One region of the Janthinobacterium paucivorans genome, then DNA from elsewhere that is predicted to be linked to it. Evidence: predicted binding sites of a transcription regulator. Region 1 holds the regulator's gene; each other region holds the start of a gene.

Region 1 (8,026 bases):
TCAACGATTTCCTTGGGGAATCGAAAGTGCACGTACTGTCGGCGTACGTCTGGAGCCTGTCGAATCCACAGACACCCGTGAAATAATGTCAGACCCTCAAGTCATCAAGATGTATGCGGCCCGCGAGCAAATCTACCCTCGCGAGGCCAAAGGACGCTACGCTACCTGGCGCTGGGTATGTGTCTGGCTTACCCAGCTGGCGTTCTACGGCTTGCCATGGTTGACCTGGAGTGGCAGGCAAGCCCTGCTGTTCGATTTGACCACGCGCAAGTTCTACATTTTTGGCGTCGTGCTGTGGCCCCAGGATTTCATCTATCTGGCGGCCCTGCTGATCATCTGTGCGTATTCCTTGTTCCTTGTCACAGCCCTCGCCGGGCGGGTATGGTGCGGCTTCTCTTGCCCGCAAACGGTCTACACGGAAATCTTCTTGTGGGTCGAACGCAAAATCGAGGGCACGCGCAGCGCGCGCATGGCCCTCGACAAGCAAGGCCCCTCCGTGCGCAAGGTTGTCAAGAAGACGGCCAAGCACTTGGTGTGGGGCGCCATCGCCCTGTGGACGGGCTTTACTTTTGTCGGCTATTTCACGCCGATCAAGGAACTGGCGCACGAGGTGATCACCCTCGATTTCGGTCCCTGGGAATGGTTCTGGGTCTTGTTCTACAGCCTGGCAACCTACGGCAACGCGGGCTGGCTGCGCGAGCAGGTGTGCAAATACATGTGCCCCTACGCGCGCTTCCAGAGCGCCATGTTCGACCAGGATACCCTGATCATCACCTACGATGCCAAACGCGGCGAACCGCGTGGTGCCATGAGCAAGAAGGCCGGCAACAACGACAAGCTGGGCGACTGCATCGACTGCACCCTGTGCGTGCAAGTGTGTCCGACCGGCATCGATATTCGCAACGGCCTGCAGTATGAATGCATCGGCTGCGCCGCCTGCGTCGATGCCTGCAACAGCGTGATGGATAAGGTCGACCGGCCGCGCGGACTGGTACGCTACAGTACCGACCATGCGATGGAAAACAACTTCAGTTCGCAGCAAATCCGCCAGCGCGCCACGCGCCCGCGCGTACTGATCTACACCGCCATCCTGGGGCTGATCATCATCGCCGTGTGTACCTCACTGGCCCTGCGCACCCCCCTGAAAATGGACGTCATCCGCGACCGCGGTTCGATGGGTCGCGAAGTGGAAGACGGCATGGTCGAGAACGTTTACCGCTTGCAAATCATGAATACCTCGGAGCAAACTCAGCATTTTAAAATCAGCGTTTCCGGCTTGCCGGGCCTGACCTTGCTGACGCGCGAAGAGGTGACGTTACAGCCGACGGAAACGCTGGGCTGGCCCATCCGCCTGCGCGTGCCGCACGGTGTCGGCGAGAAGGGCTCGAACAAGATTGCCATCGAATTGCACTCGCTGGACAACCCAGCGTTGCATGTGCGTGAAGGCGCGGTATTCATCGTGCCGCGCTAAGGTTGATGTTGGGGTCAGATCCCTCGGGTCTGACCCCGGCATTTCGCCGTTGGGCCAGCATCAAACATGCGTTAGCTTTACTTTATTTTCAACCCAGAAGCAAAAGCTGGGGTCAGGCCCAAAGGGCCTGCCCTCAAGGAGAACAAAATGTCCGACAGCCTCAAGCTGCAAGCACCCGTTGCACCATGGTACAAGCATCGCTGGCCTTGGCTGCTGATGATAGGTCCCGGCCTGTCCATGGTCGTTGGCAGCTGCATGGCGTATATCGCGTTTACGCAGCCCGATGCGCTGGTGGTGGGCGATTATTACAAGCAAGGTAAGGCCATCAACCAGGACTTGCGACGCGATACGGTCGCCAGCAAGCTGGCGATGGCTACCAGCCTGTCCTATGACGTGGCGTCGGCGCGTCTCAGTGGTTCCGTGCGCAGCGTCGGCAAGGCTTACCAGGGTCCGTTGCAGCTGCACCTGGCGCATGCGACCCTGCCGGAAAAAGATATCAAGCTACTGGTGCAGCCCGATGCGGCCGGCAACTTCTCAGTAGCGCTACCGATGCTAGAGCGCAGCCGCTGGCAAGTGCTGGTGGAAAACGACAAACGCGAGTGGCGCCTGTCCGGCATCTGGACCTGGCCACTGCAGCGCAGCATCGCGCTGCAGGCGGATGCAGAGCTATAACGTACAGCGCCGGGAAAAAACCGTAGCGAGCGGCAGTGATTTGTGGCTAAGAGCGCAGCTGTGCTAGAGCACAGCGAGCATCGCAGGCCGCAAAGCGCGACGCGCAGCAGGTTTTGACGGTGCTATTATTTGCAGACGTCCGTGCCGGCCGTAATGGCCTTCAATATTGCCGGCTGCAAGATCTCGATCTCGCGGTTGGAAACGCGCAGCCAGCCTTCCTTCTTAAACTTCGACAATAAGCGGCTGACGCTCTCGATGGTCAACCCCAGGTAGTTACCAATTTCCTCGCGCGACATGCGCAGCTGAAATTTGCTGGCCGAATAGCCGCGCGCTTCATAACGCGAAGCCAGGTTGACGATAAAGGCGGCAAAACGCTGGGTCGCCTGCATATTGCCCAGTAACAGCATGACACTTTGCTCGCGCGTGATTTCCTGACTCATCATGCGATGGAAATGGCGCAGCAAGGTTGGCATATTACCCAGCAATTGTTCCAGGCTGGAAAATGGAATTTCACACACTTCACTATCTTCCAGCGCCACCGCATTACAGTGGTGGCGGTCGGCGCTGATGGCATCCATGCCCAGCAGTTCGCCGGCCATCTGAAAACCCGTCACTTGCTCTTCGCCGCCAGGATTGATCTGGTACGTCTTGAAATGCCCCAGACGAATCGCGTACAAGTTCTGGAACGAATCGCCGATGCGAAACAGCGAGGCACCACGCACAATCTTGCGACGACGGCCGATGATCTGGTCTAGCCTGTCCATGTCGCCCACATCGAGACCCATCGGCAGGCACAATTGATGCATGCTGCAAGTCGAACATCGCGCACGCAATGCTTCCACGTTCACTGCGGGCAAGGTGAGAGTGAGGAGCGCTTCAGTCATGTCGGTACCTTTTAGAAAATGCAATGACAAGTTTACTGCATACAGAGTTGCCGTGTGCCAATTTCAGCGTAATTTCGGTGAATAAACGACGTCCATCCTTTAATTATATGGCAACATCGTCAAAAGCCCATACGGGGAGGGCAATTTACTCAGCGCCGCTTGCAAAGTTAATGTATTGATAGGAGAATTCTTGAAGGCGTTATCTGCCGTCTGTGCCGCCCGGTACTCAAAAGGACATCATGAAGCCTCTCGGCATTAAAGCAAAAGTCGCCCTGGCCACCAGCCTGACCTCGATCGCCATGATCGCGCTGGTCACCATGATCCAGGTGCAGCACATGCGCGACGACTTCAGCCAAGTACTGCTGGGCCAGCAATACTCGCTGATCACGCGTACCGCTGCCGAGCTCGACGACAAGCTGGGCATGCTGCTGCAGATTGTCACCCTGACGGCCAGGCAGCAGCCGCCGGAATTGATCGCACAGCCCGCCCAATTGCGCCAATACTATACGCGGCGCTCGATGCTAGTCCTGTTCGACGATGTACTGGTGCTCGACGCGCAAGGCGCCATCGTGGCCGACATGCCGCTCGTCAAGGGGCGTGCAGGCATCAACGTCACCGAGCGCGAGTATTTCCAGACCGTCCTGCGCACGCGCCTACCCATGATCACCGAGCCAATGCTGAGCAAGTCGAGCGGCATGCCCATCGTGCAAATGGTCGCACCCGTCATGGCCGCCGATGGCCAGGTGGCCGGCATGGTGGTCGGCGTGCTGCGTTTGTACAAGGACAACCTGCTGGGGCGCCTGCGCTCGGAAAAAATCGGCAAGAACGGCTATTACTCGATTCTCACGCGCGGCGCCGTGCCGCGCTACGTGCTGCACCCCGACCCCAGCCGTTTGCTGCAGCCGCGCCAGCCGGACACCAATCTGGCGACCACCGCGCTGCTGAAACAAGATGGCGAAGGCAGCATGATCAGCACCGACAGCCGCGGCATCACGGCCGTCAACAGCTTCAAGCGCCTGAAATCGGTGAACTGGCTGCTGGCTACCTCGCTGCCCGTCGATGATGCCTTCGAGCCGTTCGATGGTGTGCTGTACCGGCTGGTGCTGTGGGGTATCCTCGCTTCGCTGCTGGCCGCTTTTGTTCTGGGCTGGCTTACCGTGCGCCTGCTGTCGCCGCTGGTACGCCTGCGCGACACCCTGCAAGCGCTGCGCACTAGCGGTAGTCGTTTCAGCCCGGTACCGGTGCGGCAGCGCGACGAGATCGGCGAACTGACGGAAGCGTTCAACGACCTAATGAGCGAACGCGATCGCCTGCAGCAAGAGCTCGAAGCACGCGCGGAGGAGTTGGAACAGGAGCGCGACCGGGCCGAGGCGGCCAACCGCGCAAAGAGCGACTTCGTAGCCAATATGAGTCATGAAATCCGCACACCCCTCAATGCCGTGCTGGGCATGGTGTACCTGCTGGGAAATACCAAGCTCGACACGGAACAGCGCAAGTATTTGACCATGGTGCGCGTGGCGGGCCAATCACTGCTGGGCATCCTCAACGACGTGCTCGATTATTCGAAGATCGAAGCGCGTCGCATGGAATTGTCGCCCGTCGAGTTCGACCTCGATGAAGTCATGAATTCCCTGGCCACGACGATGACCATGAATGCGGGTAAAAAGGAGCTGGAACTGGCCATCGCCGTCGAGCCCGACGTGCCGCGGTGCCTGGTAGGCGACGCCCAGCGCCTGCTACAAATCCTCGTCAACCTCGCTGGCAACGCCATCAAGTTTACCGAGAACGGCGAAGTGGTGGTGGCCGTCAGCAAAGCCGAAAGCGGGAAAGGGCGCGCCTGGCTGCGCTTCGAAGTGCGCGACACGGGCATCGGCATGACGGAACTGCAGCAACAGCAGCTGTTTGCCGCGTTTTCACAGGGTGACCAGAGCATCACGCGGCGCTTCGGCGGCACGGGCCTGGGCCTGGCCATCAGCAAGCAGCTGATCCACATGATGGGCGGCGACATCGCCGTCGCCAGCAGCGAAGGCAAGGGCAGCCGCTTCTCTTTCAGCGTGCCATTCGAGATGCTGGCGCAAGCAGCCGAAACGCGGCGCACGCCAGCCTTGGGCCAGCTGCGCCTGCTGGTAGCCGACGATAACCGCACCGCGCGCGAACTGATCGTCAAGCTGATCGAAGCGTGGGGCTGGCAAGCCGACGAAGTCGATTCCGGCTTTGCCGCCATCGAACTGTACCGCGAACGCCTGGCACAGCAGCAGCCCTACGATGTGGTGCTGGCCGACTGGCACATGCCCGTGATGGATGGCCTGGCTACGGCCAAGGCCATCCGCCAGGCGGCCGGCGGCCAGCGCCAGCCCATCGTAGTGATGGTCAACGCCTTCGCCCGCAACCATCTGGAAGCGATCTCCAGCGCGGCCGAGGCCGATGTCGTGCTGATGAAGCCGATCACAGGATCGAGCCTGTTCGATGCCCTGCACCAGGCGTTGATCGCCAAGAACGACGGCGACGTGCAGCGCATCCTGCACCAGCCGCTCGGCACGCAACTGACCGGCGTGCATTTATTGCTGGTGGAAGACAACCATTTGAACCAGGCGGTGGCACGCGGCATCCTCGAACACATGGGCGCCACCCTGGACGTGGTGGGCGACGGCTTGCAAGCGGTGGAACGGCTGCGCACCGAAGCGCTGCGCTACGACATCGTGCTGATGGACATGCAAATGCCCGTCATGGACGGTTTTAGCGCCACCCACATCATCCGCACGGAACTACGCTTGAACTTGCCCGTGATCGCCATGACGGCAGGCGTGCTGGCGTCCGAGCGCGCGCGCTGCATGACAGCCGGCATCAGCGATTTCATCGCCAAACCCGTGGTGGTGGAAGAGATGATGGAAGTCATCCTGCGCCATCTGCATAAGCACCCGCCCATACAGACAGCCGAGCAGACAGCCGAGCCGGTAGCCGTTGCCGATGAGGAAGTATTTTCCATGGCACCGCTAATGCGCGTGATGGGACGCGATGCGAAAGGGCGCGGCGTGCTGCGGCGCATGGTGGAAGACGCATTGAGCAAGGGCATGAAGCCCGTGCGCGACGCCGAAACAGCGTTGCAGGCTGGCCACCACAGCGACGTGGCGCGCATACTGCACAGCGTACGCGGCTCCGTTGGCACCCTCGGCACGAAGCGCCTGATAAGCGCCGCGTTTGCTACCGAGGAAGCCATCGACGCGGGCCGCGTGGACGAGGTGCCGGCGCTGCTGGCGCACACGGCGCAGGAACTGGAGCAGGCGCTGGCGGCAGCGTCCGCTTGGTTGTCCAGGCTGAACGATTAAAAGAGTAGGTCGGATTAGCGCATGCGCGTAATCCGACATGATACGCCAACAATATTGTCGGATTACGCGGCGTGCCGCCGCTAATCCGACCTACGCAATTTACGCCGGCACACCCAAAATCACGCTCGATGCTTTGAACAGCGCCGTCACGCTGCTGCCGAGGGCGATGCCCAGCTCGGTGCAGCTCTGCTGCGTGATAATGGCCGCCAGCGTGCCGCCGCGCGGCAAGTCCAGTACCACCTCCGTGTTGACGGCGCCCGTCTGCACCCGCGTGACTATGCCGCTCAGCTGGTTGCGCGCCGAATAGCGCGCCCCTGCGCCCTCAAGCACGAGGATAATCGACGAAGCCTTGATCAGCGCAAACGCTTCCGCGCCCGGCACCAGGCCCAGGCTCTCGCTGCTGCCCTGCGTGACGACGGCAACGATATGCTGGCCTCCCGGCAATTCCAGGGTCACTTCATCGTTGACGGCGCCTCGTTTTAGTTCGGCAACTTTGCCCAGGAATTGATTGCGTGCCGTGGTTTTCATGGCCATTCTGCGTATGAGTAAAAGATCGTCGGCCATGCCTTCCGCCTGGCTGCCCAGTTGGCGCAGGTAGCGCGCATGCTCACGCTCGATGATGCGGAAATTGTCGACCAGCTGACGCCCGCGTGGCGTCAGCCGCGTGCCGCCGCCGCCCTTGCCGCCAGTCAAACGCTCGACCAGTGGCTCGCCAGCCAGATTGTTCATCGCGTCGATGGCGTCCCAGGCCGCCTTGTAACTCATCTTGACGAGTTTGGCCGCCTGCGTGATAGAGCCACACTCGGCGATGGCACCCAGCAATGCCACGCGGCCGGCGCCGCCCAGGTGCTCGCCGCCCACCGTCATCCATACGGAGCCTTGCAGGCCGATTTCCATTGCCGCCGATTTATCCAATGTGTTCACCCCGTGCCCTATTTTCTTCCATGCTGTCAATTTTTCCGTCACGCATGTACAACACATGCTCCCCCAAGATGCGCGCATCTTCCGGATCATGTGAGATCAGGATCATGGGCACGTCCAGGCGCTGCTGCCACTGGCTCAGTTCCAGACGCATTTTGACGCGCAGGGCCGGATCGAGGGCGGCGAACGGTTCGTCGAGCAGCAGCGCGTCTGGTTCAGCCACCAGTGCCCTCGCCAGCGCCACTCTTTGGCGCTGACCACCGGACAACTGATCGGGGAACTGCTGCGCCAGTTCCTGCAAATCAAACGCAGCCAGCCAATGCTCGACCTGGTCCAGTTTTGCGCGCGCGCGCGGGTTGAACCAGCCCCGGCTCAGGCCAAAGCCCACATTCTGGCGCACCGTCAGGTGCGGGAACAGCGCGTAATCCTGGAACAGGTAAGCCACGTTGCGCTGCTGCGGCGGCAGATTGATGCCGGCGGCGGAATCGAACAGCGTACGCCCATTTAAGCGGATATGGCCCACCTCTGGCGTGAACAGTCCGGCAATGGCTTTCAGGGTCATGCTCTTGCCAGCGCCGGACGGACCATACACGGCGATGCGCTGGCTGCTTGAGGTGCATTGCACCTGCAAGTCAAAGTGGCGTTTGCCGGAGCGCAAGGTGGCGCGAATGTCGAGGTCGAGTTGCATGGGCATCGTCGTCAGCGTCATTTGTGCGCGATGCGCCCGGACGCCAGGCGGCCAGCCGACAGCA
Region 2 (8,026 bases), on a different contig from region 1:
TTTCCTGCCACGTATTACTGGCATAATCCCGCGCGCGAAGTGCCGGCCAGCATCGCGTATGCGCCGCAAAACAGCGCGCCTGGTAACTATTATGTGCGTCTGGCCAGTCCCGGCTACAGCGCCGGCTATGGCGAATTGCTGCGCCTGTTGCAACGCCTGCCCGTGCAGCCTGCCACGCGCTACACCCTGGCGCTCGACGCGCGCCGAACCGGCGCCATGCCCTTGCTGCTGGTGCACCTGTGTCAGAGACAATTGCTGTATGCACAAAACTGCGCGCCTATCGCGCTGCGACTGCGCCTGCCACAGCCCAACGCTCGGGTCAACGCGTGGCAGCACTACGAAGTGCCATTCGACAGCGGCTCGCTGGGCGCCGGCGCCTGGCTGCTGCGCCCGCCCGTGCAGCTGGAACTGGCCGCCAGCGGCACGGCCACGTCGTCCGTGATCGACATCGACAATCTGAGCCTGCGCGCGCCCGGCGGTGAGGAATTGATCGCCAACGGCGACTTTGCGCAGGCCAACAATTACTGGTTTTTCAGCAGCGACCATCATCACTTGCCGTGGCATATCAAGAGCCTGGCGCTACACTTAGTGGTGGAAACGGGCTGGTGCGGCGCACTATCCATGCTGGTCCTGCTGGCCCTGGCCGGTCTGCGCCTGCTGCGCCAGGGCGTACGGGCGCAGACCGGCCAGGGCGCGCTGGCCTGCGTCGCCGCCCTGTTGGGCTTTCTCGTCGTCGGCCTGTTCGACAGCCTGCTCGACGTACCGCGCATCGCCGTGCTGTTCTATCTGATGCTGCTGTGTGCCTTGCTGCAGCCCCCGCCACCGCTTGCCGCTGAAAGTGAGCCGCCATGAAAGCCCTGCCATACACATTTTTCTTTGCCCTGCTATCGTGCCTCGTCCTGGCTTGGGTCTCCACGCCCTGCCGCGCCGACGACACCCTGGCGCAAGTCGTTACGCGCGTGAAACCGTCCATCGTCGGCGTGGCCAGCCTGGAAAAGACGCGCACGCCGCCCATGCGTTTCGTCGGCACAGGCTTCGTGGCAGGCGACGGCTTGAGCGTGCTTACTTGCGCCCATGTCATCGAGAACATGCTCGACGCCAATCCCGGCGAAGTCATCGGCATACTCACGGGCCAGGGTCAGACGGCGCAATTTCGCCACGCCAAGGTACAGGCGCTGGACGCGGAGCACGACCTGGCCTTGCTGCGCTTCACGGGCGCGCCACTGCCCGCCCTGACATTGGGCGACGCGGCCACCGTGCGCGAAGGCCAAGCCATGGCCTTTACCGGCTTTCCGCTGGCTACCTTACTGGGCTTATATCACGTGACGCACCGCGCCATCATATCGTCGCTGACGCCGGTGGTCATACCGAGCGAAAATGCACAGCGCCTGGACCTGCGGCGCCTGGCGCAACTGAAAAAAGCACCGTACATCGTGTTCCAACTGGACGCAACGGCATATCCGGGCAGCAGCGGCAGCCCCCTGTACGACCCCGAGACCGGCATCGTCTACGGCATCGTCAATATGGTCTATCTCAAAGGTTTGAAAGAGGCCGCCATCAGCGCGCCGAGCGGCATCAGCTATGCGATTCCGGGCAGCCATATGCAATCGATCTTGCTGAAAGAAAAATGACCCTCAGGTGCGTCCCTGTCGCAGCCGCTCGGTCATGCCAGGCTCATCCCATGTCGGAAAGAAATAGGGGTAAAACGAGCGTTCCCCTCCGTGCTGCTCCATCATGCCGCCGTATTTGTCGATCTGGGCTCGCATATAGTCGAGGTTCAGGCGCAGCAGCACGGCCGGCGCGCCCACGCGCGTGCACTCTCGTTCGCCGCCAAAATCGTTGAAACCGAGCATGCGCTTGTAAAACACCACATGGCGCGGATTGACTTCGATCACATAATCGGTAAAACCGTGAATATTATGGGCGTAGATATAAGAAATATGGATCAGCGCCGCAAACACACGCTTGCTCACGCCCTTGTCGATGGCCAGGCGCGACGGTTCGCACAGGCGCCGGCCTTCCTCACGCAGCACGTCTAGCTTGTCGCGGAAGTTTTCATCGGCGGGCAAGCCCGTCTCGTCATTGTCCAGGCACAAAGTCATGGTACCGACGGTGGCGCCTGCCGTTTCTGCAAACAGGGTGATTTTATTGAGCACATGCGCGGTGCCGGGATTGACGGCATAGCCGCGCCAGCCATACATCTTGCGGATCAGCAAACTGGCCGCCTCGCGCCGACCACGCGAATTGGCCATGCGAATATGAAAGCGCTGCAGGTCGAGCTCGTGCTCCATGGCCGGGTCGATCTTGCCTTCGCCCACCACCAGGTCACTGAAAGTACCTGGCGTGTCGAAGGAAATAATGGGTTCATCTTCAAAGCTCATCTTGTCCTCACGTTCATCGGCAACCATCGGGATGGATTGGGGGCCTATGCCTTGTGACAAGATAAAAACTTAAAAAGTTCCCAGCATCAGTTAAAAAAGCAAAAGAATTGACCTTTAGGCGTCATTAGGGCGCGCTGAAATTTGCCGAAAAGCACGAATATCATGACTGTTTTAGCGTTGTTGAGCTCACGCTTAAAAAAAACTCTCCGGTATCAACAGCACGTCGCCCGGGCGCATCATGACGTTGGCGGAAATATCCCCATCCTTGAGCAGGTCGTCCAGACGCACACCGAGCTGCTGCTGTCTGCCATCGCGCATGCGGATGATGCTGGCCTTGTTGCCGGCGGCAAAGTCGGTGATGCCGCCGACGGCGATGAGCACGTCCATGAGCGACATGCCCAGGCGGTAAGGCAGCGCCTGCGGCTTGGCTGCCTCGCCGATGACCCGGATCTGTTCGCCGTACGGGCCCGAAAAATTGGTGACGATGACCGTCACCACCGGTTGCTGGATGAACTTGCTCAACGCTTGTTCAATGTCGCGCGCCAGTTGGGTCGAAGTCCTGCCGCTGGCAGGCAAATCCTCCACCAGCGGGGTGGTGATCTTGCCGTCCGGCCGCACGGCCACCGTCAGCGACACTTCCGGATTGCGCCAGACAATGATGTTGACGGTGTCGCCCGGGCCGATCAGGTAGTCGTGCATGGGGGCGCTGTCGTCGGCCGGTGCCAGTGCATAGCGTGTGCGGCAGCCCCCCAGCATGCCGGCGGCGCCCGCCAAGACCAGCGTGTGGCATACAAATGCACGGCGTAAGCGATTCATGCGGGGCCTCCTCGATTCGATGGCGCGTCCATGTCCGGCCCCGCAGAACCAGTCTGGGCCGCGAACTTCCTATGATTATTAAAACCCGGCAAGCGAACCTTGAGGCGTATCAAGAAGCAATCATCTGAGGAAATCTTGCTGCGTGGGGGTCCTATACTTTGCTTACTCAACGGGCAAGCATTTCTTGCAAGACGCCATTGTTCGTGCCGCTCGGACATCGAGCGTGCAGCACCGTCACCGGAAGGAAGCGACATGGAGGAATTGATACAGCAGCTGCTTTCCAGCCTGAAAGGCATCTGGAAATACCGCTGGCATGCCGTGCTGGTGGCGTGGCTGGTGGCCATCGGCGGCTTCATCAAGATCATCAGCCTGCCCGACGACTTCCAAACGTCGGCGCGCGTGTTTGTCGATACGCAAACCATCCTCAAGCCGCTGCTGGCGGGCATGACCAGCGTGCCGAACACGGAACAGCAGGTGGCCATCATGAGCCGCACCCTGCTCAGCCGCCCGAACGTGGAGCGCGTGATGCGCATGGTCGACCTCGACCTGGGGACGAAGACCGTGCGCGAACACGAATCCCGGCTCGACGAACTGATGAGCCGCATCAAGATCAGCGGCACCAATGCCTACGATATCTACACCATCAGCTATAGCGGACGCGACCCGAAGCTGGTGCGCGACGTGGTGCAAAGCCTGCTGACCATCTTTGTCGAAGGCAGTTTCCAGGGCAAAAAGGGCGATTCGCAGAAAGCCGTGCAATTTATCGACGAGCAAATCAAGAATTACGAGGACAAGCTCAGCGCGGCTGAAAACCTGGTGAAGGAATTCAAGATCCGCAACCAGTTGCTGCTGCCGCGCCAGGGCATCGACTATGGCAGCCAGTTGCTGATGTCGTCCGATAGCCTGAACACTGCCAAGCTGGAGCTGCTCGAGGCAGAACAGGCGCGCAAGGCCATCCTCAGCCAGATCGAGGGCGACGAGCCGGTGCTCGACCTTGAGCCGAACGCGTCGGCTATCACGCATCCGGAACTCGACGAGCGCATCGCCTCACTCAACAAGAACCTCGACAGCTTGCGCATGCAATTTACGGAATTGCATCCCGACATTATCGCCTCGAAGCGCCTCATTGCCCAACTGGAAGAGCGCAAGATCGAGGAAAGCAAGCTGAAAACGGCGTCCGGCGACCCGGGCAAGAACTACAGCCCCATGCTGCAGCAACTGAAGGTGGCGCTGACGGAGGCGGACGCCAAGGTGGCCGCCATCCGCGCCCGCGTGCAGGAATACAACACGCGCAATGAGCGTCTGCTGGCAAAAAGCAACGCCGTGCCCGAGGTGGAATCGCAGCTGGCGCAGCTAAACCGCGACTACATCATCAACAAGGAAAACTACGAAAAGCTGATTGGCCGGCGCGAAGCGGCGAAACTCTCGGGCGAACTCAGTTCCAACACCGAGATGATGGCCTTCAAGATCATCGACCCGCCCACGGTGCAATATGCGCCCGTCGGCCCGAACCGTCCGCTGCTGTTCAGTGCGGCGCTGGGCGCAGCCCTGGTGACCGGCATCGCCACGGCCCTCTTGATCAGCCAGGTACGCCCCACCTTTCTCAGTCCCGCCGAACTGCGCGATGCCACGGGCTTGAACGTGCTGGGCACGGTATCGATGAACTGGACGCCGTTGCAGCAAGTGCGCCGCCGCCGCGCGCGCTATGCCTTTAGCGCCTGCCTGGGCAGCCTGTTGCTGCTGTACGGCGGCGTCATGACGGCCGCGCTGCTCAAATTCTAGACCACGCCACGGGAGCGACGATGACCAGCAAGGAGCGCAGCAGCAAGGATGGCGGCAGGCAGGCACCCAGCATCCTGGGCGTGGCCGAAGTCCCCGTGCCGTATATGGCGAACAGTGCCGATGGCGTGGAGGGCGCGGCCAGCGTGGAGGGCAAGGCTAACACAGACAGCACAGACAGCACAGATAGCGCTGATTGTGCAGACATCGCGGCAGCGGCCGGCAATCCGCAGTACCGCAGCCTGAATCTGACCCGACTGGCGGAGCAAGGCATGCTTACGCAGGAAGGCGGACGCAGTTCGGTGGCCGAAGATTTCCGTATCATCAAGCGCCCGCTGCTGCGCCAGGCGCGCGCCAGCGGCGCCGAGGCCATCCGCCACGGCAACTTGATCGTCGTCACGAGCGCCATGCCCGGCGAAGGCAAGACGTATTGCGCCATTAACCTGGCCATGAGTATCGCCATGGAAATGGATATCACGGTGCTGCTGGTCGATGCCGACGTGGCGCGCCCGTCGGTGCTGAAAGTGCTGGGTCTGCCGCCCGAACCGGGGCTGATGGACGTACTGCTCGACCCGCAACTGGCGATGGCAGACGTGATCCTGAAAAGCAATGTCGCCAACCTCAGCATCCTGCCCGCCGGGCGCAGCAACAAGCACGCGACAGAATTGCTGGCCAGCCGGGCCATGAGCCGGCTGCTGGCCGAGATCGCCAGCCGCTACGCCGATCGCGTCGTCGTCTTCGACTCGCCGCCCTTGCTGATCACCAGCGAAGCGCACGCGCTGGTGGGGCAGATGGGCCAAGTGGTGATGGTCGTCGAGGCGGAAACGACGACCCAGCACGCCGTCAAGGAAGCGCTGCGCCAGATCGATTCGTGCGAACACATACATTTAATCTATAACAAAACCAAATCGTTCCCCGGCAACAACTACTACGGCTATGGCCATTACGACTAGCCGCTGGCTGCCCTTGCTATCGTTGCTGCTGTCCGTGCCGGCCTTAGCGGTCGACTGGCTGGTGAAACCCTCGCAGCGCCTGCGTGTAAGCTACACCGACAATGCGCTGCGCGCGCCGCCAGGCCAGGCGCAAGCTGATTTCATCACGGAAATCGCGCCCGCCATCGCCCTCATCGGCACGGGCCCGCGCCTGCGCGTCGATCTCGATTACAGCTGGCATAAGTTGCTCTCGGGGCAACGCGGCAATAGCGACAATCACGCGCTGCATGCCGCGGCCGATGCCGAGCTGGCCAAGGACTGGTTCTTCATCGATGCCAACGCCAGCGTCAGCCGGCAGAACCTCTCGCCATTCGGCCCGCAACTGATAAACGCGCTGCCCGACACAAACAATACCGGCACCGTGCGCACCACCGGCATCAGCCCCTATTTGCGGCACCGCTTCCGCGGCCTGGCCACGGCCGAACTGCGCTACACGCGCAATACATTCAACAGTGGCGGCGAATTGCAGTCCGTACACAGTGACGAGCTGCAATTGCAGCTCAGCGGCGAGCCGCACAGCATGGGCTGGGGCTGGAACGCCAGCCACAACGTGCGCCGCACGCAGGACAGCAAGCTGGCGCCGGTGCGCATGCAGCGCAGCAGCCTGGGTTTGCGTTACACGTTGAGCAGAAAATGGGCGACCACGGCCAGCGGCGGCATGGAAAAGGAAGGCTATATCGCGCGCAGCGGCAAGGCACCGGAAGGCCGTTTCTGGTCGTTGGGCGGCGTGTGGACGCCTTCACCGCGCACCAGCCTTGCCTTCAGCACGGGCAAGCGCTTTTTTGGCAACACCTACAGCGTCGATGCCACATTCCTGCAGCGCCATACCAACTGGCAACTCAATTACAGCGAAGATATCACCACCATGCCGATGCAGTTCGCGCGCCTGGGCGAGCGCGACGCGGGCCAGTTGCTCGATCAATTATGGCGCGGCATGTTTCCGAATGCACGCGAGAGGCGCTTGCGCATCATTGCCTTCCTGCGCTACGCCAACAGCCTGGGACCGGAACAGGGCGCCATCCATTATTTCAGCCACAGTTACTTCCTGCAAAAGCAGTTGAAACTGACGATGGCGCGCGCCACGCCCAAAAGCACGATGATCTTTGGTGTCACAGTCGTCGAGCGCACGGCGCAAACGGCCAGCGGCATCGACAGTGTCTTGCTGCCAGGCCTGGAGTTCGGCAGCGAAGAGCGCACGCGCCAGATTGGCAGCAACGTCGGCTGGAGCTGGCAAGCCAGTACGCGCAGCAACGTTAATATCAATGCCGGCTACGCCAGCGTGCGTTCGCTGAGCGTGCCACGGCGTGACAACAACATCAGTGTGACGGCCGGCTATACGCGCCTGCTGCAGCCAAACATGACGGCCAGCATCGACGTGCGGCACACGCGGCACGCCAGCAACCGGGGCGACGGCTATCACGAAAACGGCGTCAGCGCGACGCTCACCATGCAATTCTAAGGAGGCCGCAGCATGTCCAGCATGTCCAGCAGGTCCAGCAGGTCCGATCGTTCGCCACCGTCCAGCGCGCGCCTGCACCTGCTGTGCGTGGTAGCGGCGCGCCCCAACCTGATGAAAATGGCGCCCATCCTGGCCGCCCTGGCACGCCAGGCGCCTGCCGTGCGCATAACTTTATTGCACACCGGGCAACATTACGATGCCGCCATGAACGACCAGCTGTTTGCCGACCTGGGCCTGCGCGCGCCCGACATCGCCCTCGACGTCGGCTCGGCCAATCACGCGCAGCAGACGGCCGAGATCATGCGCCGCTTCGATGCCGTGCTCGACGCCGCACCGCCGCTGGCACCGGACGCCGTGCTGGTGGTGGGCGACGTCAATTCCACCCTGGCCTGCGCGCTGGTGGCGGCCAAGCGGGCCATCCCCGTGATCCACGTCGAGGCGGGCTTGCGCAGCGGCGACCGGCGCATGCCCGAGGAAATCAACCGCGTGCTGACGGATCAACTGTCCAGCCTGCTGCTGACGAGCGAAGAAGGCGCGCGCGCCAACCTGCTGCGCGAAGGCATCGCCGCCGAGCGCATCCACTTTACCGGCAACGTCAT
Region 3 (8,026 bases), on a different contig from region 1:
CGCGGGCGTTTTCAAAGTTGACGGCATTGCCCACGCTGACGTTGTCGCCGATATCGAGCAAGTCGGGCGCGCGCAGGGTCATCGAGCCGATGACCACTTCCTTGCCCACTTTCGCGCCCAGCGCGCGCAGCCACCAGCTGTTCAGCGACGAACCGCTGAGTAGATACGCGGGCGCCGATTCGACCAGGCGGTCGGCCAGCCACCAGCGGTAATACGTGACGCCCCATAGCGGATAGCTGCCCGGTTTCAGACGCCCGGCGATCAGCCACTTGCCGGCAATCGCAATGACAAATTCGGCCAAAGTCGCCAGCAGGAATACGCCGATGGAGGCGGCGATGGCGCGCGGCACGGTGTCTCCCGTGTCACCGGTGAAGAAGTGATAAGTGAAAAACGGTGCCATCCACTGCGCCATGCGCAAGGTGACCAGGCCCGGCACGGCTGCCGCCTGCGCCGCGCCGCAGATCCAGCGCTTCCATGTCGACGGCGGCGTCCAGTCCGCTTCCGGCGTGGCCAATGCGGGCACCTCATTGAGCGCGGCGGCGATCTTGCCGATTTGCCGGTTCTGGTAAATGTCGCGCACCGTCATGTGGGCGTAGGCCGGATCGGCGCGCAGGGCGGACGCCAGGCGGGCGGCCAGGAAGGAATGGCCACCGAGGTCGCTGAAGAAGTCCAGCTGGCGCAAAATTGCCTGGCCCGGGAAGAGCTTGGCCAGGGCCGCAAACAGGGCCACTTCGGCCGGTGTTTCCGGCGCGTCCGATGCACTCACTTCAGCTGTCGGCGGTGCGGACAATGGCATAGTTTTCAAGGCTTTGCGGTCGATTTTGCCGGAAGTGAGGCGCGGCATCAGCGCCAGCAGCTCGAAGCGGCCCGGCACCATATATGGCGGCAAATGCAGGTTCAAGGCCGCGCGCAGGGTTTTCGCCGCCAGCGCGTCGTCGGGGGCATCGTCGCTGCCGACGATGTAGGCCACCAGCTGGTCGATGCCATCATCCTTGCGCAGCAACACGGCCACCGTGCCCACGCCCGCCTGCTGCGCCAGCACGGCTTCGATTTCGCCCAGCTCCACGCGAAAGCCGCGTATTTTGACCTGGTCGTCGGCGCGGCCCAGGCACAGCACCTGGCCATCGGCATCGATGCGCGCTAGGTCGCCCGTGCGGTACAGGCGCGCGTCATCTGCGTTGGTCGCCCATGGATTGGGCAGAAATTTTTCCACTGTCAGGTCGGGCCGGCCCAGGTAACCCTCGGCCAGGCCGGGGCCGATGATGCACAGCTCTCCCGTTTCGCCGCGCGCCAGCAGGGCCAAGCGACGGTTTTCACCGGGCTCGGCCACCTGCAGCACCAGCAAGCCATAGTTGGGCAGCGGCGTGCCGATGGTGACGGGTTCGCCGGGGCGCAGGCGCGCCAGGCTGCACGATACGGTTGCCTCGGTGGGGCCGTAGGTATTGAACATGGCGCGGCCCGGGCGCGACCAGCGCTCGACCAAGGACTCGGGGCACATCTCGCCGCCCAGGTTGATCAAGCGCAAACTGGGCACGTCCTCGGCGAACAGGGCCAGCAATGTCGGCACGGCGTGCAGCACGGTGACCTTGTTTTCGGCCAGGGCGCGCGGCAAGGCTTCCGGGTCACCCGAGATATCCTTGGGCCCCAGCCACAGGGTGGCGCCCACCAGGTAGGCGATCCAGATTTCTTCGAAGGACATGTCGAAGGCGACGGAAAAGCCCTGGTAGACGGTGTCGGCTTGCGTCACTTCCAGCACGGCGTTTTCGCTGCGCAGGAAGTGGCAGATGCTGCGCTGATTGATCAATATGCCCTTGGGCTTGCCCGTCGAGCCGGACGTGTAGATCACATAGGCCGGGTGTTCGGGCAGGACGCTGCCGCGCGTGGGCAGATGTTCGCCCGGCATGATGGGCGCCAGCAGGCTTTCCGCCGTCCACACGGGACGCTGGACGCCAGCATCAAACAGGCGCGGCGCGAACTGCGCGCAGCTGATGACGCCAACGCCATTGGCATCGTCCAGGCATACTTGCAGGCGCTCGACTGGCGTGTCTTCGTCGACGGGCAGCCAGGCGGCGCCCGCCTTGGCGATGGCCGCCTGCATCAGCAGCAAATGGGGGCCGCGCGGCAGCCACAGGCCCACGATGTCGCCGGGCTTGACGCCAGCGGTCACCAGGCGCGACGCGGCCAGGCCGGCCTGTGCATCGAGTTCGGCGTAGCTGATGCGGCGCTCGCCGGCGATCAGGGCGATCTGTGCGGGGCAGCGGCGGGCCGTCGCCTCGAGCAGGTCGGCCAGCACTTCCTCGCGCAGCAGATCCGGTCGCGGCGGGCCGTACAGAATGTCGGCGTGGGTGGAAGGGATGCCTGGCTGGACTGCGGTGAACTCGTTCATGGATGACGCTTATCTGTGATGCGGTGTAAAGAATCTGACGCGCTACGCGTGGTGCGCAGCACAGTTGATACCTTACAGTACGCCAGGCATTTTGGTGTTGTGTAAAGCATAATTTTGCCGGACTTTGCAAAATTATGTGCTTATCGGCTCAACTGCCATGATGACGGAATGTAAATCGCGCAAACATGGCGCCGATGTGCGCCAAAGTGCTCGCCGCCGGATAGCCGTGCAGGGGGCGGCTGGCCAGCGACGCGTCCGCACAGCCTTCGGCGCGAAACTGCTGCAGCACGTAGTTGTCGACGCCTCTGGCGGCCAGGGTGGTGGCCAGGGCCAGCAACTGTGCATCGGGCAGCAAGTCCGGGTGGGCGGTGGTGCGGCATTCGTAAGCGACGCCGCTGGCAAGGATGGCGTCCAGGCAGGCGCGCGCCGGATCACCGCTGCCCGCTACGCCCGTCACAAGACGATAGTGGGCAAACGGCGTCTTGATGTCGAAGCCCACCCAATCGAGCAGGGGCAGCACTTCCTGCAGGCGCTGCGGATAAATGCAGGCCGTGTGCAGGCCGATGTTGAAACCGAGCGCCTTGACGTCACGCATGGCGCGCGCCAGGCCCGGGTCCATGCACGCTTCGCCGCCGCTGAAGACGACGGCGTCGAGCAGGCCGACGCGGCGGCGCAGCCAAGCCAGCACGTCGCGCCAGGACATGGCGCCCTCGGGCGTGCGCCGCTGCAAATGGGGATTGTGGCAATAGCGGCAACGCCAGGGGCAGCCCTGCACGAAGACCACGGCCGCCAGCTTGCCCGGATAGTCGGTGGCGGAAAAGGGCGTGAGGCCCCCCACTTTCAGTTCAACTGCCATCGCGGGCGGGCTGGTCAAGCCGGGCGCTTGCTTGCGTAAAATACTGGCGCTCATGGAATTCGCCCTGCTTGCCGATGTTGAACGAGGCGACGGGGCGGTGATAGCCCATCACCCGGGTCCAGATTTCGCAGCGCTGGCGTTCGCTGTCGAGCAGGCTGATGGCGGGAGTGAAGTCGGGACGTGTATTCATGGCGTTTCCTCGAGTGATGCAGCAGGGTGGGCTTGCTTGCGGGCGATCAGCTCCGCGTCGCAGGTGGGGCAGAATGTATGTTTGCCGGCCAGGTAGCCGTGGCGTGGGCAGATGGAAAACGTGGGCGTGAGCGTGATGTAGGGCAGCGAAAAGCGGCTCAGGGCGCGCTTTACCAGCTCGCGGCAGGCGTTGGCGTCCGAGAGCGCTTCCGTCATGTACAGGTGCAGTACCGTGCCGCCCGTATATTTGCGCTGCAGTGTGTCCTGCATGGCCAAAGCCTCGAACGGGTCGTCCGTGTAGCCCACGGGCAGCTGCGACGAGTTCGTGTAATACGGCTGCTCGGGCGTGCCCGCCTGCACGATGGCCGGATAGCGTTTGCGGTCTTCGCGGGCAAAGCGGTACGTGGTGCCCTCGGCCGGTGTCGCTTCCAGGTTGTACATGTGGCCCGTCTCTTCCTGGAATGCCACCATGCGGGCGCGCACATGGTCGAGCAGGCGTACGGCCAGCGCATGGCCTTGCGGCGTCGTGATGTCATACGCGTCGCTGCTGAAATTGCGGATCATCTCGTTGATGCCATTGACCCCCAGCGTGGAAAAGTGGTTGCGCAGGGTGCCCAGGTAGCGCTGCGTGTAGGGGAACAAGCCTTGCTGCATCAGGTCCTCGATGGTGCGGCGCTTGATTTCCAGGCTGACTTTGCCCAGTTCCAGCAGGCGGTCCAGGTCAGCCAGCAGCGCCACTTCATCGCCGCGCCACAGGTGGCCCAGGCGCGCGCAGTTGATGGTCACCACGCCCAGGGAACCGGTCTGCTCGGCGGAGCCGAACAGGCCATTGCCCCGCTTAAGCAGCTCGCGCAAGTCCAGTTGCAATCGGCAGCACATGGAGCGGATCATGTTCGGCTTGAGTTCCGAATTGATGAAATTCTGGAAGTAGGGCAAGCCGTAGCGTGCCGTCATCTCGAACAGCCGTTCGGCATTCTCGCTATGCCAGTCGAAGTCCTCGGTAATGTTATAGGTGGGGATGGGAAAGGTGAAGACGCGGCCCTTGGCGTCGCCCGCCATCATGATCTCGATATACGCGCGGTTGATCATGTCCATCTCCGCCTGCAGCTCGCCATAGCTGAAGTCCATCTCCTGGCCGGCGATGACGGGAATCTGCTGGCGCAGGTCGTCCGGGCAAACCCAGTCAAAAGTGAGGTTGGTAAACGGCGTCTGCGTGCCCCAGCGCGATGGCACGTTGAGGTTGAAGATCAGCTCCTGCATGCATTGGCGCACGTCTTCGTAGCGCAGGCTGTCCTTGCGGATGTAGGGCGCCATATAGGTGTCGAAGGAGCTGAACGCCTGCGCGCCGGCCCATTCGTTTTGCAGGGTGCCGAGGAAATTGACGATCTGGCCGACAGCGCTCGACATGTGTTTCGGCGGGCCTGACTCAACTTTTCCTGGTACACCGTTCAAGCCTTCATGCAGCAGTGTACGCAGCGACCAGCCGGCGCAATAGCCGGCCAGCATGTCGAGGTCGTGGATGTGCAGCGCCGCTTCGCGGTGCGCCGCGCCCACTTCCGGCGGATACACCTGGTCCAGCCAGTAGTTGGCGATGACCTTGCCCGACACATTGAGGATCAGGCCACCGAGGGAGTATCCCTGGTTAGCGTTGGCGTTGACGCGCCAGTCGCGCCGCTCCAGGTATTCATTGATGGACGCGGCGACATCGACCTGGCCGCGTGTGGGGGAAACTGCATTTGTCACCATGGAACCTCCAATAAACACAACATACGGTGTTTTTTGAAGACTATCGACTAAATGTAGTGATGTCAAAGGTGGCGTGCAAGCGCTGTGCGTATCCTTGATCCAGGTGAAAAAACCACCTCAGGCGGTAATGCCGTTCAGTTAAGGATTTTGGCGTGATTTATGAGCGCCAGTAAATTCGCTAACCCCAGAGGCAAAGAGCTGGGGTCGGACCCTCAGGGTCCGACCCCTGTCCTGGTTCTTGGGCTAAAAATAGCATCACTAACACACTAACTGAACGGCATTACGCCTCAGGCGGTTTTGTTCCAGCGCGTTTCGCGCAGGACCAGCCAGCTCGCGCAAAAGAAGGCGGCGATGCTGGTGACAGAGGTGGGCAGCACCCGGGCGCAGATTTCCAGCGGCGTATAGGTGCTCCAGCTGGCCATGCGCGCCTCGAAGATGGCGACCTGCTGCAACTGCGGCCGTTGGCGGCGCGCGAACACGGTCAGCAGGAAAATCAGCAGCGCTTTGCGGGGCATGGTGGGCCTTCAAACAGGAGGAAAGATGGGCATTTTACAGCCAGGTCAAGCAAGTTGAAGGTGCGCCAGCCATGCATGTATTCCTTCACCTGCATCAACGACTGGGCAGCATGGGCGGGGCTATAGTGTGCACCTGAGCCGATACAGGACTGAGAACAGCATGATGCTTGAAGCAACCACCGCCCCCTGCGTAGCCGGACCATTGGAACTGGTTTGCCCTGCCGGCAGCTTGCCCGCCCTGAAAGCGGCCGTCGATAATGGCGCCGACACCGTTTATCTGGGCTTTCGCGACGCCACCAATGCGCGCAATTTCGCCGGCCTCAACTTCGACGAGAAGGCCATCGCCGAGGGGGTGCGCTACGCCCACCAGTACGGACGCAAGGTGCTGCTGGCACTAAATACCTATCCGCAGGCGCATAACTGGGCCGTGTGGCGCAGCGCCATCGACCGCGCCGCCGCGTCGGGCATCGACGCCATAATCGTCGCCGATCCAGGTCTGATGGCCTACGCCGCCCAGCACCAGCCGCAGCTGCGCCTGCACCTGTCGGTGCAGGGCTCGGCCACGAATTATGAAGCCATCAACTTCTATCACGAACACTTCGGCATCTCCCGCGCCGTGCTGCCGCGCGTGCTGTCGATGGCGCAGGTGGAACAACTGATCAGCAAGACCGCGGTGGAGATCGAGGTGTTCGGCTTCGGCAGCTTGTGCGTCATGGTCGAAGGGCGCTGCGCACTGTCGTCGTATGCGACGGGCGAGGCGCCGAACACCCACGGCGTATGCTCGCCAGCGAAGGCCGTGCGCTGGCTGGAAACACCGAACGGTCTGGAGTCGCGCTTGAACGGCGTGCTGATCGAGCGCTACGCACCGGCTGAAAACGCCAGCTATCCGACTCTGTGCAAGGGGCGTTTCGACGTCAATGGCGAAGTGTATTACGCGATCGAGGAGCCGGCCAGCTTGAATACCCTGGCGCTGCTGCCGCAACTGATCGCCATGGGCGTGCGTGCCGTGAAAATCGAAGGGCGCCAGCGCAGTCCCGCCTACGTGGCGCAGGTGACGCGCGTGTGGCGTGAAGCGATTGACGCCTGCCGAGAAGGTCATCCGCGCTACGCCGTCAAGCCGGCCTGGATGGCGGCCATGGACAAGCTGGCCGAGGGTCAGCAGCACACTCTGGGCGCTTACCATCGCTCCTGGAAATAGCAAAACCTGCCGCGCATCCCGGGGCGCGGCCCCGTGCTCAAGCACGGCTGCGCTTCTCGGCCTCGCTGCGAGCCGCTCGCTACGGTTTTGTAACTTAAAAGATACTGGAAAAGGCATGCTGAAACTCTCTTTGGGCCCTTTGCTGTACTACTGGCCGCGCGCCACCGTCTTCGAGTTTTACCAACAGATCGCCGGCAGCGCCGTCGATATCGTGTATCTGGGCGAAACCGTATGCTCGCGCAGGCACGAGCTGCGCCTGGCCGACTGGCTCGATATCGCCGACATGCTTGCTGCAAGCGGCAAGGAAGTGGTGTTGTCGACGCAAGCGCTGATCGAGGCGGGCAGCGAACTGGCGATCCTGCGCCGCATCACGGGCAATGGCCGCTATGCGGTCGAGGCGAATGACATGGGCGCTGTGCACTGCATGCAAAAGGATGTCTCCTTTGTCGCTGGCCCTCACCTGAACCTGTTCAATGGCCCCAGCCTGCAACTGCTGGCGCGCTTGGGTGCGCGGCGCTGGGTGATGCCGCTGGAAATGGGACGGGTGGCACTGGCCGAGATGCAGCGCCAGAAACCGCAAGGGCTGGAGACGGAAGTATTCGCCTACGGCCGCATGCCGCTGGCGTTTTCCGCGCGCTGCTTCACGGCGCGTAACCGCAACCTGCCGAAGGACGATTGCGGTTATAGCTGCCTGGAAGAGCCGGACGGGCTGCTGCTGCGCACGCGCGATGAGGTGCCATTCCTCGTGCTCAATGGCACGCAGACGCAGTCGGCGCTGGTCTATAACCTGGTGCGCGAACTCGACGTCATGCGCGACATGGGCGTGGCGGTGGTGCGCATCAGCCCACAGGCCATGCATACGCAACAAGTCATCGCCATTTTCGACCGGGCGCGCCGCGGCCAGGTCAGCGGCGTCGGCGCCCAGGCCCAGCTGGCTGCCTGCCAGCCGGCCGCCGCCTGCGACGGCTATTGGCACGGTCAGCCCGGCATGGAACTACACGCCGCTCATTGAACGCATCGAAAGGAAGCACCATGCAAGATCAACTGGAAAGGTTGCCGGTCCCGGTTCCGGTCCCTGCCAAGCCCGTGACGAGCAAGCCTGCCGCCGCGTACCCCGCGTACCGGCTGCCCGAACC

What was found. The regulator FNR, encoded in region 1, switches genes on or off when oxygen is low (the NO sensors DNR and NnrR bind a similar motif). The targets are predictions, from matches to a motif close to TTGATNNNNATCAA.
Region 2: the regulator FNR is predicted to act here: its motif matches at 3,297-3,310, upstream of ACQ4V8_RS15995 (XrtA system polysaccharide chain length determinant).
Region 3: the regulator FNR is predicted to act here: its motif matches at 5,777-5,790, upstream of ubiU (ubiquinone anaerobic biosynthesis protein UbiU).

What each region holds. Positions count from the first base shown of each region.
Region 1 covers NZ_JBNYXR010000011.1:111,086-119,111, reverse strand. The annotation lists gene ccoP (cytochrome-c oxidase, cbb3-type subunit III) at 1-86, shown strand, start outside; gene ccoG (cytochrome c oxidase accessory protein CcoG) at 86-1,471, shown strand; gene ACQ4V8_RS14720 (FixH family protein) at 1,619-2,143, shown strand; gene fnr (fumarate/nitrate reduction transcriptional regulator Fnr) at 2,269-3,027, opposite strand; gene ACQ4V8_RS14710 (response regulator) at 3,267-6,353, shown strand; gene ACQ4V8_RS14705 (TOBE domain-containing protein) at 6,453-7,250, opposite strand; gene ACQ4V8_RS14700 (sulfate/molybdate ABC transporter ATP-binding protein) at 7,261-7,983, opposite strand; gene modB (molybdate ABC transporter permease subunit) at 7,980-8,026, opposite strand, start outside.
Region 2 covers NZ_JBNYXR010000013.1:60,709-68,734, forward strand. The annotation lists gene ACQ4V8_RS15975 (hypothetical protein) at 1-852, shown strand, start outside; gene ACQ4V8_RS15980 (S1 family peptidase) at 849-1,631, shown strand; gene ACQ4V8_RS15985 (N-acyl amino acid synthase FeeM domain-containing protein) at 1,635-2,381, opposite strand; gene ACQ4V8_RS15990 (XrtA/PEP-CTERM system exopolysaccharide export protein) at 2,574-3,197, opposite strand; gene ACQ4V8_RS15995 (XrtA system polysaccharide chain length determinant) at 3,450-4,979, shown strand; gene ACQ4V8_RS16000 (XrtA-associated tyrosine autokinase) at 5,000-5,929, shown strand; gene ACQ4V8_RS16005 (TIGR03016 family PEP-CTERM system-associated outer membrane protein) at 5,913-7,427, shown strand; gene wecB (non-hydrolyzing UDP-N-acetylglucosamine 2-epimerase) at 7,449-8,026, shown strand, end outside.
Region 3 covers NZ_JBNYXR010000010.1:4,317-12,342, forward strand. The annotation lists gene ACQ4V8_RS13440 (Pls/PosA family non-ribosomal peptide synthetase) at 1-2,386, opposite strand, end outside; gene ACQ4V8_RS13445 (anaerobic ribonucleoside-triphosphate reductase activating protein) at 2,535-3,242, opposite strand; gene nrdD (anaerobic ribonucleoside-triphosphate reductase) at 3,232-3,432, opposite strand; gene ACQ4V8_RS13455 (ribonucleoside triphosphate reductase) at 3,429-5,177, opposite strand; gene ACQ4V8_RS13460 (hypothetical protein) at 5,465-5,692, opposite strand; gene ubiU (ubiquinone anaerobic biosynthesis protein UbiU) at 5,853-6,890, shown strand; gene ubiV (ubiquinone anaerobic biosynthesis protein UbiV) at 7,006-7,902, shown strand; gene ubiT (ubiquinone anaerobic biosynthesis accessory factor UbiT) at 7,923-8,026, shown strand, end outside.